2 regions of the Fictibacillus nanhaiensis genome follow, and region 2 is predicted to be linked to the other one. Evidence: riboswitches for the same ligand, from Rfam matches in the RefSeq annotation. Region 2 holds a riboswitch; the other holds the start of a gene.
The links. Region 2 has a riboswitch for S-adenosylmethionine ahead of ACFS5O_RS13975 (homocysteine synthase). Riboswitches for the same ligand answer to the same signal wherever they lie in the genome.
Positions count from the first base shown of each region.

Region 1: linked by a shared signal. The riboswitch ahead of ACFS5O_RS04185 (acyl-CoA dehydrogenase family protein) and the one ahead of ACFS5O_RS13975 (homocysteine synthase) in region 2 are both predicted to bind S-adenosylmethionine.

Region 1 is NZ_JBHUPF010000006.1:76,873-84,487, forward strand. It holds gene ACFS5O_RS04180 (DUF817 domain-containing protein) at 1-518, opposite strand, end outside; gene ACFS5O_RS04185 (acyl-CoA dehydrogenase family protein) at 641-1,798, opposite strand; SAM riboswitch class I at 2,085-2,197, opposite strand; SAM riboswitch class I at 2,350-2,451, shown strand; gene ACFS5O_RS04190 (LLM class flavin-dependent oxidoreductase) at 2,568-3,959, shown strand; gene ACFS5O_RS04195 (MetQ/NlpA family ABC transporter substrate-binding protein) at 3,983-4,789, shown strand; gene ACFS5O_RS04200 (hypothetical protein) at 4,898-5,077, shown strand; gene ACFS5O_RS04205 (GNAT family N-acetyltransferase) at 5,768-6,262, opposite strand; gene ACFS5O_RS04210 (peptide MFS transporter) at 6,890-7,615, opposite strand, start outside.
Region 2 is NZ_JBHUPF010000006.1:2,002,961-2,010,575, forward strand. It holds gene ACFS5O_RS13955 (GntP family permease) at 1-641, opposite strand, end outside; gene gntK (gluconokinase) at 623-2,197, opposite strand; gene ACFS5O_RS13965 (GntR family transcriptional regulator) at 2,241-2,972, opposite strand; gene ACFS5O_RS13970 (polysaccharide deacetylase family protein) at 3,159-3,947, opposite strand; gene ACFS5O_RS13975 (homocysteine synthase) at 4,146-5,459, opposite strand; SAM riboswitch class I at 5,577-5,681, opposite strand; gene ACFS5O_RS13980 (sulfite exporter TauE/SafE family protein) at 5,724-6,623, opposite strand; SAM riboswitch class I at 6,837-6,941, shown strand; gene ACFS5O_RS13985 (YezD family protein) at 7,222-7,365, shown strand; gene ACFS5O_RS13990 (phosphoadenylyl-sulfate reductase) at 7,461-7,615, shown strand, end outside.

The sequences.
Region 1 (7,615 bases), 1.9 Mb from region 2:
TGAACAACGGTCTTATAAAAGATAGGAAATAAAAGCAGAATCAGAATCCATCTGGCATCAAACAAGTAATGATGGATAAAAAAGTTTAAATAGATCAGCACACAAATACCAAAAGAAAAGAGAGGATACGGCCAACCCGTTATCTGTAGGTCGAGCCTTCTCCAGCTTTGGCAAATATAGCTCGCAACACTTGCATACATAAAACCGCTATAAAGAGGTACACCGTAAATTTTCGAATAAGCGTCTTCTGGATAGCTCCAAGACCCCATATGAACTTTAAATAGTTCTAGAGCAAGTCCGATCAAGTGGAAGACACAGATGACTTTAAGTTCATCAATCGTTTCAAGTTTCGTTAGAATCATAGCAACTTGTGTGATGAGACATAAAAGAAGTATGAAATCGTATCGAGGGATGAACGGAATGCTGAAGAACTTTGAAAGAGCTAACGCCCCAAAGATGATGACTGGGAAGATGCAAGAAAGAGCTTGTAAATAAGTGAATGTAAGAAGCGCTCTCATGAGTAGACCACCTTTTATTGATTGATATGGAAATATATTGTATCCATAATAACCTATGGTGATCCAAATCTCATCATACAAAAATATGTTGAGTTTAACATGAATCTGTCAGTTGACTTCATTTATTTCAGCGCTGCATCCGCCAAAGAATAAACGATTGCATCATCTGTTGGTGGATTATGAAGTCCAGCTCTCACATCTCTGAAATGCCGCTGAAGCGGATTTTGTACAGAAAGACTTCTCGCCCCAACGATTCTCATGGCAAGATCAACGACTCTATTCGCACTGTTCGTTACAGAATGCTTAACGGCCGCAAGTTCTGTACCTAGATTCTTACGTTGTTCAGGCTGATTTACCCATTTTTCAGCAACGGCATGAAGAATTGTTCTCGCTTGGAATAGCTCAAGTTCAATCTTGCCAATCTTTCTTCTCACCTCAGGTACTTCTGAGATAGGTCCTGATAACGTGTTAGGGCTATATTCTGACGCAAATTCAATTGCATAATTCCGCGCAGCTCTTGCGATACCTAAGTACACAGCAGGGACTTGAAGATACCAGCCTTTCGGAACGATGTTCTTCTCATCTTCAACAACAAGAAGGTTTTCCTTGGACACATAAACATCTTTCAAAAGGAGATCGTCACTTTTTGTGCCTCTCATAGAGATACTGTCCCATGTTTCTTTTACAAAAACCCCTTTTTCACGATGATTCACTAAGAAAAATCCTTTATGGTTAGTTTCTGAAATGGTAGCGGTTACGACCGAGTAATCAAGGGCCTCTGCCATAGAAGTAAAAGCTTTGCTTCCGTTGATCAACCATCCATCTGCTTTCTTAACAGCGGTTGTTGTAGGAATACCTCCGCGAGAAGGACTTCCTGTCGCACGCTCTGTTTGTGCCAAGTTGATGAGTGCTTTTTGTTCCACTACTTTCCGGCTAAGATCAGCGAACGCATCACCACTCCAATGCTGGTTTTCCGCCGCCTCTAAAAAAGTACCCAAATGCCACCCAAGAGAAAGGGCAGTAGGAGCATCTCCCTCCGCTAAATGTTCTTGAATGGTTAAGAATTCAACTAGGTTTAACCCTTTACCGCCATATTCTTTTGGAATGGTAAGAGAAAGAAAGCCAGCATCCTTTAAATCTTGGAAATTCTCATAAGGAAAAACGCCTTCTCGATCTACAAATTCTGCCCGTTTCTTGAAAACTTCTTTTAGTGCTAGTGCGGTATTTATCGCTTCTTCAAAATGATCTATTTCAGTGGTTTTTCTCAATGGAATGCTCATAGTTCCCTCCTAATTTTTTTATCTGTAAGTGGTTTTTGGTTTTGGATTGGTTTTGTTATAAGTCTTCTTCGATAGGTTGATTGCAGCGCAAGGTGCTAGACTCCTGCGGGACGAGTGAGCAGGTGAGACCCTTAAGGGCGCGAAGCGCGAAGTGGCTCACCGCTCGCCCCGCGGAAAGCGAGCGTCCTGGAGCGGAAATCAACTACACACAAGAACAGCGAAGGAAAAACAAAAAAGCCCTCTTTCAAAGACGAAAGAGGACGTAGATTCCATATGCTAACACGCTCTCTCATCTTTCAGACATTAAAAAAACATCTGCTGGAATTAGCACCTTTCTTTTGAACAAAGCGGTTGCTGCAGGATCGTAGGACCAGTTCCTCCCCTGACTCTTGATAAGAAAATATTTAATTATTAGTCATCACTATAGAGGATAATGCCAACCACTGTCAACTAAAAACTGATTGTTAAGAAAATTATTTTATTTTTTTAAATTGCATTGACAGGCTATTTTTAATCCTGTATATTTCGTTATTAAATTGAATCATATCGATTTCTTATCGAGAGAGGTGGAGGGACTGGCCCTTTGAAGCCTCGGCAACAACTATTTTTAGGACTGTGCCAATTCCAGCAGGCGAAAGCTTGAAAGATAAGAGGAAATCTATATACGTATGTTTATTTCACGTATTTTTTAACCTCTTCTCATAGTTGAAGAGGTTTTTTATTTTCTCTTGGAACGGGTACGAAAAAATTGGATACGGAGGAATGTATGTTGAGTAAAGAAATTTTGTTGAACGCGTTTGAGATGACGAGTGCCATGCACAATTCTCATGGCCTTTGGAAGCACCCGGAGAACAAGAGACATAGAGGTTATAAAGATCTAAAATACTGGATTGAGTATGCGAAGCTTTTAGAAAGAGGGAAGTTTGATGCTGTGTTCTTTGCAGATGTATTGGGCGTTTATGACGTTTATAGACAAAGCAAGACACCTTCTATTCAAGATGGACTTCAAGTTCCTTTAAATGATCCCGCACTTCTTGTATCGGCTATGGCGAGCGTAACAGAAAATCTATCTTTTGCCGTGACGGTAAGCACAACGTATGAACAGCCGTTTGGGAACGCGCGCCGCTTTTCTACGCTAGACCATCTAACGAATGGCCGAATTGCTTGGAACGTAGTCACCTCTTATCTGCCGAATGCGGCAAGGAATTTTGGACTGCAGAATATGATTAAACACGATGAACGATACAACATCGCAGATGAATATTTAGATGTTTCTTATAAACTTTGGGAGAGCAGCTGGGAAGACGGAGCCGTTGTTGAAGATGTTGAAAACAATAAACTGGTGGATCCTGAAAAAGTTCATGAGATCAATCATGAAGGACAATATTTTAGCGTGGAAGGACCTCACTTAAGTGAACCATCTCTGCAGCGCACACCTGTTATCTATCAAGCGGGAACGTCTGAGAGAGGACGAGACTTTGCGGCAAAGCATGCTGAATGCATCTTTGTAGGTGGTCCAACACCAGAGAGAATTCGTTTTTATGCGGACGACATTCGTAAACGCGCTATCAAACATGGCCGAAACCCAGAAAACCTTAAGATCTTTTCATTTTTAAATGTGGTGGTGGGGAGAACGACTGAAGAGGCGGAGGAGAAATTCAAAGAATATGCAAGTGTTTGGAGCGCGGATGCTGCAAAAGCGCAGTATGGAGCGAGCGGTTATGATATCGCGGAGTATGAAGAGTTAGATCCGGAACTTCCATTCTCGTACAACAAATCAACAGAGGGCGGACATTATAAAGCCGCCACACTCACTACGGATGCGCCTAAACCGTTAACAGTGGGAGAAGTATTGAATCGCTTCGAGTCTCCTGACAGAGGTAGTTTCATAGTGGGGAACCCTGAAGAGGTAGCGGATGGTATTCAAAAGCAGTTTGAAGAGTCTGGCGTAGACGGTTTTAACCTAAATCACCTTGTAACACCAGGAGACTTAGAAGCTTTTGTAGAGCTTGTTGTACCTGTTCTTCAAGAAAGAGGACTATACAAAAAAGAGTACAACAGGGGCACGCTTCGTGAAAAATTGTTTACACCTGGACAACCTTTGCTGCCTAATGATCATCCAGCGGCTAGATTTAGACCGGTGTTAACGGAAAGTAAATAAGTGGAGAGTGGAGGAGAAATCTTATGAAACGATTCAAAGTCTTTATATCAGCAGCGCTCTTAATCGGTATTCTAGCAGGGTGTGGCGCTTCAGGTGAGAGTGAGAAGAAGATAACACTCGGCGCAACCGTGCCTTACAGCGACATGCTAGAAAAAGGTGTAAAGCCATATCTCGAGAAAAAAGGATACGCAGTTGAAGTAAAAGAATTCAATGATTATGTACAGCCGAATATCTCTTTAAAGAGTGGTTCGTTAGATGCAAATTTGTTTCAACATAAAGTGTACATGGATGCTTTTTCAGAAGAGAATGATATGAAACTAGCTTCTGTGATTACGGTGCCTACTGCGCCAATCGGTATCTATTCTAAGAAATACAAGTCAATAGACGAGATTAAGCCCGGAAGCACGGTTTCTCTAGCGAATGATCCAACGAACTTAGCAAGAGGCCTTACTGTTCTGAGAGACAATGGACTGATTGAAATCGATTCTTCCGCAAATCCACTCAGAGTCTCGGAAAAAGATGTCACGAAAAATCCAAAGAACTTAAAGTTCCAACCTGTAGAAGCCGCTCAAACACCAAGAACACTAGACTCCGTAGATTTAGCGGCAGTTAACGGAAACTTTGCTCTATCATCAGGTCTAGATTTAAAGGATGCGCTAGTAAAAGATAAACTTCCAGAAGATATCATCAATCGAATTGTTGTACTTGAAAAAGATAAGAATTCACAGCTCGCAAAAGATTTAAAAGCTGCCGTAGAGTCAGATGCATTTAAGAAGGTCATTCAAAGTGATTTCGAAGAGTTTCATAAGCCAGATTGGATGAATAAGTAATTTCAATAAAAATCAGCATTTTATGTGCTGGAAAAGCTGTACGAATGCCGTTGCCAACTCTCTTAGATGTTCATAGAATATGTTATGTTGACTCAAGGGGGGATTAGTATGAGTAACTGCCCGCACTGTGGCCTTTTCCGATATGATCTAAGTGGATGTATCTGTTCTGATAAAGAATTTACTAGTGATTGGAATCAAAGATATATCGAAGAAATCTTCAATCCAAACAACCATCAGGTGAATGGATCGAAGAAGACGAGACGTCAACAAAATCTCTTAGACCTGTAAGAACAATAAGACTTATTCATTCTTACTATAAATGTTACAAAGCCGACTTTTTGATTTGTACTTTTGATCAAATCATGAGTTGGCTTTTTTATTTTCTTTTTTAATAGCATTTTTTTAAAGGTTACTTTTGGAAGTATTGATCTCCGTTGCAGATACTCGCTTTCCACGGGGCAGGCGGTGAGCCACATTCGGACGTTTCACTCTTAAGTGTCTCACCTGTCTAGTTGCAGTGACTAGCCCCTCGAGGTCAAAAGGTAAATAGATCATGAAGGTAAAGAACACCTTCCTTGCCTATTTACCTTTTGCTTGTCGGGGCTGAACGAGCCACTTTCACATTTAGGACTGCCCGCCTGTCCCGTAGGAGTCTAGCAACTTACACTCCAATCAAAGATTCAAGAAGACAATGAAAGCACAATGTTTTAAATAACATTACTATCGGACAGTGTATTTTTTATTTCACCTTCCATGCAAGTTGATAGGAGCGGAGGGTTGCCGACTCCTATGGGACGAGCGGTCAGGTGGAGACTCCTAATGGCGCGTAGCGGCAGGAGGCTCACCGTTCGCCCCCTGGAAAGCGCGCAACATGGAGCGGAAATCGACTACTTTCTAAGAGCAGCATTGAAATAAAACATCATAGGAATGCAAAAAGCAGATCTTACATAGAAGATCTGCTTAAATATTTTCCATGACTTAGCTAAGCGATGGAGGAGTAGCAAGCTTTCTTACACTTGACTTCGTACGAACACCAGTCGGCGTTGAAATAGAATTAGACGACGTAAGCTCTTTTTGGATAACGATGCTAGAACCTAGCTGGCCGTGAACTTTAAAGCCCCAATGCTGAAATGTCTTTAGAGCATCTGTATTCTCTTCATCAACCGTACCAAATACATTGCGAATTCCTTGTTTCATAAGGTGACTCTCAAATACGGGAAGAAATGAGGTAGCGATGCCTTTTCCTTGATGTTTTGTATCTAACACGACATAGTCCACAAAGATTGTAGGTCCAATTCTGAAACGATAACATACAAAGCCGATGATCGTGTCATTGCTGTCACAGACAATCATAACCTCATTCGCCATGTTTATAATCATTTCAATCACGTTTTTACGGACTTGAAAATTACTTACTACCATATCTACTAAAAAAGGATCGTCCTTTCCAGGAACCCGTTTGCGAATATACAATGATATTCCCCCTTATATTACTTTACGAAGGGAAGATACAAAGAAATAAATAGAAGATGATTCACTTTTAGAAACACTTAGTTTACATCGAACATAACTATTATTTATTAAAAATCCCCCTTGCTTGTACTATATGTGCTTGTCCTTGAAAGGGTTTGGATATCCTCCTAATTTCATTGAAAAAGGCGCTATGTAACATAGAGTTCTAAAAATAGTTAAAAGCCGAGGAGAAATCCCCGGCTTTATTAGTTATGCTGCATGTTTCTTACCTTTTTTTCTTTTCTTAAATCCTAATAGGCTACCGATTAAGCTCACTATAGACCCCCCCTTTCTATAAGCGAACTGTTGAGAAAAAGAACAATGATTCTTGTTTTCTTCTCTACTCTATCTTACGCAAGCTTGTCTTAATGGTTTGGACAATTTTTAAAAATGGTTGCAAAAAAATCCAATTCACAATTGCAAGTCAAGTGACGAGAAAGCTCACAACTGTAGCATTGCTTGTAGACGAAGGATTAATCCGCACATCCCCTGGAAAGCGAGTCCCTGAAACGGAGATCAATTACTTCTCAGCACAAAAAAACCACTGAGGTAATGGAGGACCATCACATCAGTGGTTTTAAATTTTGATTAACGAATACCTTTCATCTTCTCTTGGATCTTAGGTGAGATGACAAAAAGGATAAGTGATAACACAATCGCAGCTCCACCGATCGTACCGAAGTACATCATTTCTGTTTCTGCAGAATAGAACTTAACGATTTGTGCGTTGATCGCTTGTGCAGCTGCACTTGCTAAGAACCATAAGCTCATTGTTTGTGCAGAGAACGCTGCTGGAGCAAGTTTCGTTGTTGCAGAAAGTCCTACTGGAGACAATAGAAGCTCACCGATAACAACGATAAAGTAACTAAGCACTAACCATAATGGACTTACTAGAGATCCTTCTCCACCAAAGTAAGCAGGAAGAAGAATAACTAAGAAAGATAATCCAGCAAATAACAAACCTAACGCAAATTTCTTAGGTACAGTCGGCTGACGGTTTCCAAGTTTCACCCAAATCCAAGCGAATACTGGAGCTAAAGTAATGATGAATAGCGGGTTAAGAGATTGGAACCAAGCTGGCGAAATCTCAAGTCCAGCAAATGTTAAATCTGTACGCTTGTCCGCATATGATGCAAGAATTGTTGAACCTTGCTCTTGAATCGCCCAGAACATAACAGCAGCGATAAATAGCGGAATATAAGCGATAACTCGTGAACGCTCTTCGGAAGTCGTTTTTGGGCTGCGGTACATAACCACAAAGTAGATGGTAGGGATCGCGATACCAAAAATACCGACTAACGTAATGAATACATC
Region 2 (7,615 bases):
AATGAAGCAATATTTCCTGTTTTGTTAAATGAATCTGGTACAATCTTTTTTGCAATTTTCGTAAACACGGGTCCAGCTAGAATAACAGTTGGAATCGCAATGATAAATCCATAAAGTAAAACCTCACCAATATTCGCACCATATTCTCCTGCAATTACCGTTGGACCTGGGTGAGGAGGTAAGAATCCGTGCGTTACAGAAAGAGCGGCTACCATTGGAATACCTAAATAAAGAATGGAAACACGTAATTGTTTTGAAATGGCAAATACGATTGGAATTAACAATACAAGACCTACTTCAAAGAATAAAGCGATACCAATAATAAATGAAGCAACAACAATCGCCCATTGAATTTTCTTTTCACCGAACTTCTCGATAAGTGTAATGGCAATTCGTTGAGCACCACCAGCATCAGCGATCAGTTTACCTAGCATGGCACCTAGACCGAAAATTAACGCCAAATGACCGAGCGTTCCACCAAGACCTGCTTCAATGGATTTTACGATTTCTCCAAGTGGCATACCTAATGCTAATGCAACTCCGAATGATACGATGATCAAAGAAATGAATGTGTTTAACTTGAAATACATGATTAATACTAACAATGCTAAAATTCCACAAGCTACGATAAATAATGGCATGATAAATCCCCCTGATATTCATTTTCTCTATGAATCAAACTTCTTTGATACGCTGCAATACGTGAATAATCTTCTTCTAGTTTTCTAGATAGACTAATAAAGATGGGTAACAATTCTCTATATTCTTTTACCGCTTCTTCATTTGGAGTATGAGTGTAGGTGCTCCCAATCATGTCTGAAGCTGCTTCGAACGATTCTATTCTTCCAGTTGCATACAACCCTAGAATACATGCTCCTAAGCAAGAACTTTCGTAAACTTCGGGAACCGCTAACTCTGTATCAAAAATGTCCGACATCATCTGACGCCATGTTTCGGATCGAGCAAAGCCACCAGTCGCTTGAATACGGGTTACAGGTTCATCCATACATTCGATCAATGCCAGATACACGGTATAAAGGTTATAAATTACGCCTTCGAGTGCAGCTCTGATCATATGTTCTTTTTTATGAGACAACGTTAGACCGAAGAATGAGCCTCTTACATCTGAATTCCAAAGTGGAGCACGTTCACCAGCGAGGTAGGGATGAAACAATAGACCATCAGCACCTGGTCGAACTCGTTCGGCTATCTTTGTAAGGATTTCATATGGATCGATTCCTAATCGCTTTGCTGTTTCAAGTTCTGAAGCAGCAAATTCATCCCGAATCCAGCGCAGGACAACACCGCCGTTGTTTACTGGCCCACCGATGACCCAATGATTCTCTGTTAAGGCATAACAAAAAATTCTGCCTTTTTCATCTGTTTGTGGCTTATCTATGATTGTACGAATAGCTCCGCTCGTACCAATGGTTACAGCAATCTCACCCTTACCAATCGCATCAACACCTAGGTTTGATAACACACCATCGCTTGCTCCAATAATAAATGGTGTTTTCGGATCAATTCCTATCTGTTTTGCAATATCCAATTGACAATGATTGAAGATCGTTGTCGTTGGAACTAAGGTAGATAGTTGGTCACGATTAATCCCAGCAACACGTAAAGCTTCTTCATCCCATTCCAGGTTTTGCAAATTCATGATCCCCATGGCTGAAGCAAGAGAATGATCGACAACATATTCATTGAATAAGCGATGGAAGATGAACTCTTTAATTCCTATATATTTTTTTGCTCTTGCTGCGATTTCAGGCTGATCATTTACAATCCAAGCGATTTTACTTAGTGGACTCATTGGATGGATAGGAGTACCTGTTCGCTTATAGATCTCATGTCCGTTACATTGCGTTTTAATTTTCCGTGCCCAAGCTTCACTGCGGTTATCTGCCCAAGTGATGCAAGGTGTTAACGGTTGATCGTCTTCATCCATTGCAATCACGCTGTGCATCGCAGAGCTAAAAGAAATGAACGAGATAGCGCTAGATGGAATTGAAGAGCGTTTGATTACATTTGTAAGGGTTTGCAAAACCGTCTGAAAGATTTCCTCTGGGTCTTGTACCGCAGTCGAAATGTCAGGTGTGTGAAGTGGATACCCGATGTTTTCCTGTGAAAGAACTTTACCTTTTTCGTTAAACAAAACTGCTTTTGTACTCGTAGTTCCGATGTCGACTCCTATCATATAGCTTTTTCTATGTTGTGTACCGTCGATATCCGTCATTGATCTACTCCTTTTCTTGCTCCCGTGCTTTTGATAGCATTTGTTGTGACATCCATAAATCATCTACTTTTCCTTGAACATCATCAAAATTTTGATGAAGCGATTGAATCATGATCTCTCTATTTTTAGAAGAGATCGCATCAATGTAGAGTTCATGGTTCTTCATGATTCGAGAAAGGTCATCGTATTTTTCGTTAAAATGCATGCGCATCGATAATAAGATGAAGCTTTCCATAACAGGTTTTGTATTGTTCCAAATCATCGTGATGTAAGAATGATCAATTGAACGAATGATTGTTTCATGAAACAAGACATCTTGAAGAGCAAACTCGTCAGCGTCTTTGTACTTAATTGCGATCTGCATCATCTCTAAAATTTTTGTGAGTTCTCTCACCACTTGAGTCGTGTCGTTTTTAACAAGTCGTTCAAACACAAATGTCTCAATAAGTAGTCGAACATCATAAATTTCTTCTATTTCTTTTTCTGTTAATCCGACCACAACTGCACCCATACGCTCTAACCGGATTAGGTTTTCATTTGATAGAACCTTAAGTGCCTCCCTTATAGGAGAGCGGCTTACATGATATTCAGCAGCTAATTTATTTTCAGACAGAGTGGTACCGCTTTCAATTAGTCCAGAAATAATCCTCATTCTCAACTCACATGCGACACGTTCTCCAGTTGAAGCTTTTGAAAGCCACTTTTCAGGATAAAGAAAATCATTAGTATCGTTCAACGTAATAACCTCCTTTTGTAGAACGAGTATACTTGTATACAAGTATTATAGTACAGTGATTATAAAATGCAAGCGCTTTTATTTATCGTTAAAAACGAATAGTTGCCAAGCGTTTGATAAAAGGGAGGAGCGAAATTATTAAAATAGAAAAGAACAATTCATTTAATAAATTGTTCTTTTCATTACTTATTCAATTAATGATGGTACTTCTTCTTTCTTCTTCATTTCAGTACCATGAAACTCATTGTATCGGGGGTGCATTTTTAATAGTTCATCAACTGTTACGATTTCATAACCCATTTCTTTTAATCTAGGAAGGATGATCTTTAATGCAGCAACGGTTTGACTTCGGTTACCTCCAGAATCATGCAAAAGAATAATATCTCCGTTTTTCAAATTTGTTAGGATATGTCTAGCGATCCTTTCAGATCCTGGATTAGTCCAATCACGTGGATCTTGATGCCAGGACCAGAGGATAACCTTATATCCCTCTTTTTTCAAGACTTTTAAACTGTTCTCTGTAACCGTCCCACCTGGAGGTCGAAACAATTTTATGTAATCTGAATGATGACCAGGATCTAGAAGATGCTCTGTCTTTCTTGTTTCCACTACTACTTTATGCCTTGAAATTGTGTGGAAACTTGGATGATTATACGTATGGTTGCCAATTTCATGTCCTTCTTTTAGTTCTCTTTTAACAATCTCTGGGTACTTTTCAACCCGTCTTCCAATAAGAAAGAATGTAGCATGAACGCCTTCCTTTTTAAGAACATCTAGGATCTGGGAAGTATATACGGGGTCTGGTCCATCGTCAAAAGTGATGGCAACTTGTTTCTTCTTTGAAGGGACTTCCCAGATCACATCTCCATATTTCTCAACTTCGAAACGATTTACAACACCTGCATCTACTTTAGGCGTGAGAAAAAGAATATGACATAAGAACATCAAAACAATCACTCTTATAGTGGTAAACATTATGAGCCCTCATTCTAAAATTTAATACCTTTAGTATTTGTAAGTAGAAACTGATTTATTACAAAGCAATTTTTCGTTTCAATTAATGCTTTTAAGAGTAGTTGGTATCCCTTTTAGATGCTCGCTGTAAACAGAAGAAATGTCCTTGCAACAAAAAAGCTGTTCAAAGAAATTCTTTGAACAGCCTACGTGTATATTTTACAATCCTGTAGGAGAAAGAGAGATTGCTTTTAATGCGTGATCTAAATCATAGATAAGATCGTCTACGGTTTCAATACCGATTGAGAGACGAATTAATTCTGGACTCACGCCAGATTTTCTTTGTTCTTCTTCTGATAGTTGTTGATGGGTCGTGCTGGCTGGATGGATGATCAATGATTTTGAGTCTCCAACATTTGCGAGGTGGGAGAAGATACTCACATTTTCGATTAACTTTTTGCCTTCTTCAACACCACCCTTAACACCGAATGTTAAAATGGCTCCCGCTCCTTTAGGCAAGTATTTTTGAGCAAGCTCATAATAAGGGCTGCTTGGAAGTCCGGCGTAATTTACCCAATCAACAGAAGGGTGATCCTGTAAGAATTTCGCAATTTTTACGGTGTTTTCAACATGACGTTCTATTCGTAGTGCAAGTGTTTCTAGTCCTTGAATAAATAAAAATGAGTTGAAAGGTGCGATGGAGGACCCTAGATCTCGAAGCAGCTGAACACGTGCTTTTAATATATAAGCAAGGGGACCAAATGCATCCGTATACACAATACCTTTATAACTTGGGTCTGGTTCAGTTAAACCTGGAAATTTACCATTGCTCCAATCAAATTTTCCAGAATCAATGATTACTCCACCGACTGAAGTGCCATGTCCTCCGATGAATTTTGTTGCAGAGTGGACGACGATATCTGCTCCATGCTCGATCGGACGACAAAGGTAAGGAGTTGCCAACGTATTATCCACTATAAGAGGAACCCCTGCGTCATGTGCGATATCAGCAATGGCTTGAATATCTGCAACATCGATTTTTGGATTGCCGATGGTCTCGATGTAAACGGCTTTTGTTTTTTCAGTTATAGCATCTTTAAACGATTGAAGGTTATCAATCTCAGCGAATTGTGTATGAATACCGAGCTTAGGGAGAGTGACAGAGAACAGATTATACGTTCCACCATACAGAGAGGTAGAAGCAACGATTTCATCACCAGAGCCTGCAATATTAAATATGGCATTCGTAATCGCAGCCTGACCGGAAGCAAGAGCAAGTGCTCCAACACCGCCTTCAAGCTTTGCGATAGTCTGCTCAAAAGCGTCTTGCGTCGGGTTCATCAAACGTGTGTAGATGTTACCGAATTCTTTTAGGGCAAATAAGTTTGCTGCGTGCTCTGTTGAATTGAACTGATAAGAAGTGGTCTGGTAGATCGGAACAGCGCGAGCTCCTGTAGTAGGATCTACTTTTTGACCCTCGTGTAATGAAATCGTTTCAAACCCGTACTGTCTTTTTGAATTTTGATCAGTCATTTTGAAATCTCTCCTCAACGTTAATATTTTTATATTCAATCTCATTCAGTTTCAACTTATCCCAGAAAAAAAGACCTCTTCCAAAAGAAGAGGTCCCGATGATTTCACCCGATCGAAGTCTCATCTTTCAGAACAATGATTGTTCTGCTGAAATTAGCACCATGCGTTTCCGCTGGTTGCCGGGCTTCATAGGGTCAGTCCCTCAGCCTCTCTGGATAAGAAGATTTGAATATTGAATTAAGATTTATAATACATAGCTCATAATCAATAGTCAACAGAATTTTTTAAAAATTTCGGATTTTTATTTTCAGGATTGATTTTGACCGCATAGATAACTCCAACCGCCCAAAAAGCAGCAAGTACAAAGTAGATCGAGAACAACATGTTATGTGGCACTCCAAGAGTGTGAAGAAGCGTTCTTGTGTTGGTAATAATGATGAGCCCTCCGACTAAGACCCCTAGTATGTGTGAGGGTATAAGACGGACAAGCCACGCGGCAATGGGAGCCGCAATCACTCCTCCAATCATTAAAGCTCCGACCCAAAGCCATTCAACTTGTTCCCAACCAAGGGCGATAAAGAAACCGAGTGAAGCAGAAACAGCTACTGCAAATTCGCTCGTATCGACAGAACCGATCACTTTTCTGGTTGTTAGATCTTGTTTTGCCATTAGGACCGGAGTAGTGACTGGGCCCCAGCCTCCACCACCTGTAGCATCTAAAAAACCTGCTAATAATCCAAGTGGAATAAGTTGTTTCTTTGTAAAAGGTTTACCATTCGCTGTTTGTTTCTTCTCTCCAAGTTTGAACAAAAAACGATATAAGATATAAATCCCAAGGATAATTAAAAAGATAGAGATATATGGTTTAACAACATCTCCAGGCAGGTTACTTAAAAAACAAGCACCTACAAAAGCTCCTATAGAGCCGGGGAGGATTAGACGAAGAACGACTTGCCGGTCAACGTTTCCGAACTTAATATGAGAAGCGCCGGATGCCGCAGTGGTTACGACTTCAGCAAGATGTACTGATGCAGATGCAGCTGCAGGAGCAATTCCCGCTACTAAGAGCAATGATGTAGATGTAACGCCATAAGCCATACCTAGTGAACCATCAATCAACTGTGCAACAAGACCAATTAGAGCCAATACGATTAACTTTTTCATATTCTTCCTCCTCAAAATAAAAAGGCCCTTAACAAGTGATGTTAAGAGCCTTCGGTTTACCGATCAGCGATACGGATTAAATTTTAGTTAATACTATATGATCCTAAAAGATAAAAAGTCAACTGTTTGTTTAAATTTTTTGTAAAAATAGAAAAATGAAAAAATAGGTCTTGATATCCATTTCAGATATGATATGATTTTATAAAATTTAAACTCTTATCAAGAGTGGTGAAGGGATCTGGCCCGATGAAACCCGGCAACCTGCAATCGTAAGGTGCTAACTCCAGCAGAATGTTTTTACATTTTGGAAGATAAGGTAATACGTTTACCTCCACTATCTTTCCGAAATGGGAAGGTTTTTTTGTTGCTCTTGAGAGTAGTTGATTTCCGCTCCAGAATGCTCGCTTTCCGGGGGGCGTGCGGTGAGCCACCTCGACACTTTGTGTCCTTAGGTGTCTCACCTGTCCCGCTGATCCCCCAGGAGTCTCGCATCTTGCGCTCCAATCAACTTGTCAATGAAGACAAAACAAAAATGACCAAACGACATTTTTAGAAAAAAGCCTTTTAAAGATAGAATGTTAGAAAGGGAGGCAGTGGAGTGGCGAACGAAAAGAGTGCAAACGATTTTCTTCCTCAGCTTAAACAAATGCTGAGCAGTATCAAATTTGGATCGATCACATTAATCGTACAAGATGGAAAAGTAATTCAACTCGAAAAAAACGAGAAGGTCAGAATTAAATAGCTCGCTGACTAGAAAACTAGAGGCGGTTTTAACGATTGGGCAAAGTCCTAAAAACGTTAAAGCCGCTTTTTTAATGGCAAGAAGGAGGTAACACATTGCTAACGTACGAAACATGGGACAACAAAACGCGTGATTTTAACAGTGATAACCCCACAAAAGGTGCACTGCATGTTTTGAAGTGGGCTTATGAAACGTATGAAGATGATCTGGTTTATGCGTGCAGCTTCGGACTTGAAGGAAGCGTCCTAGT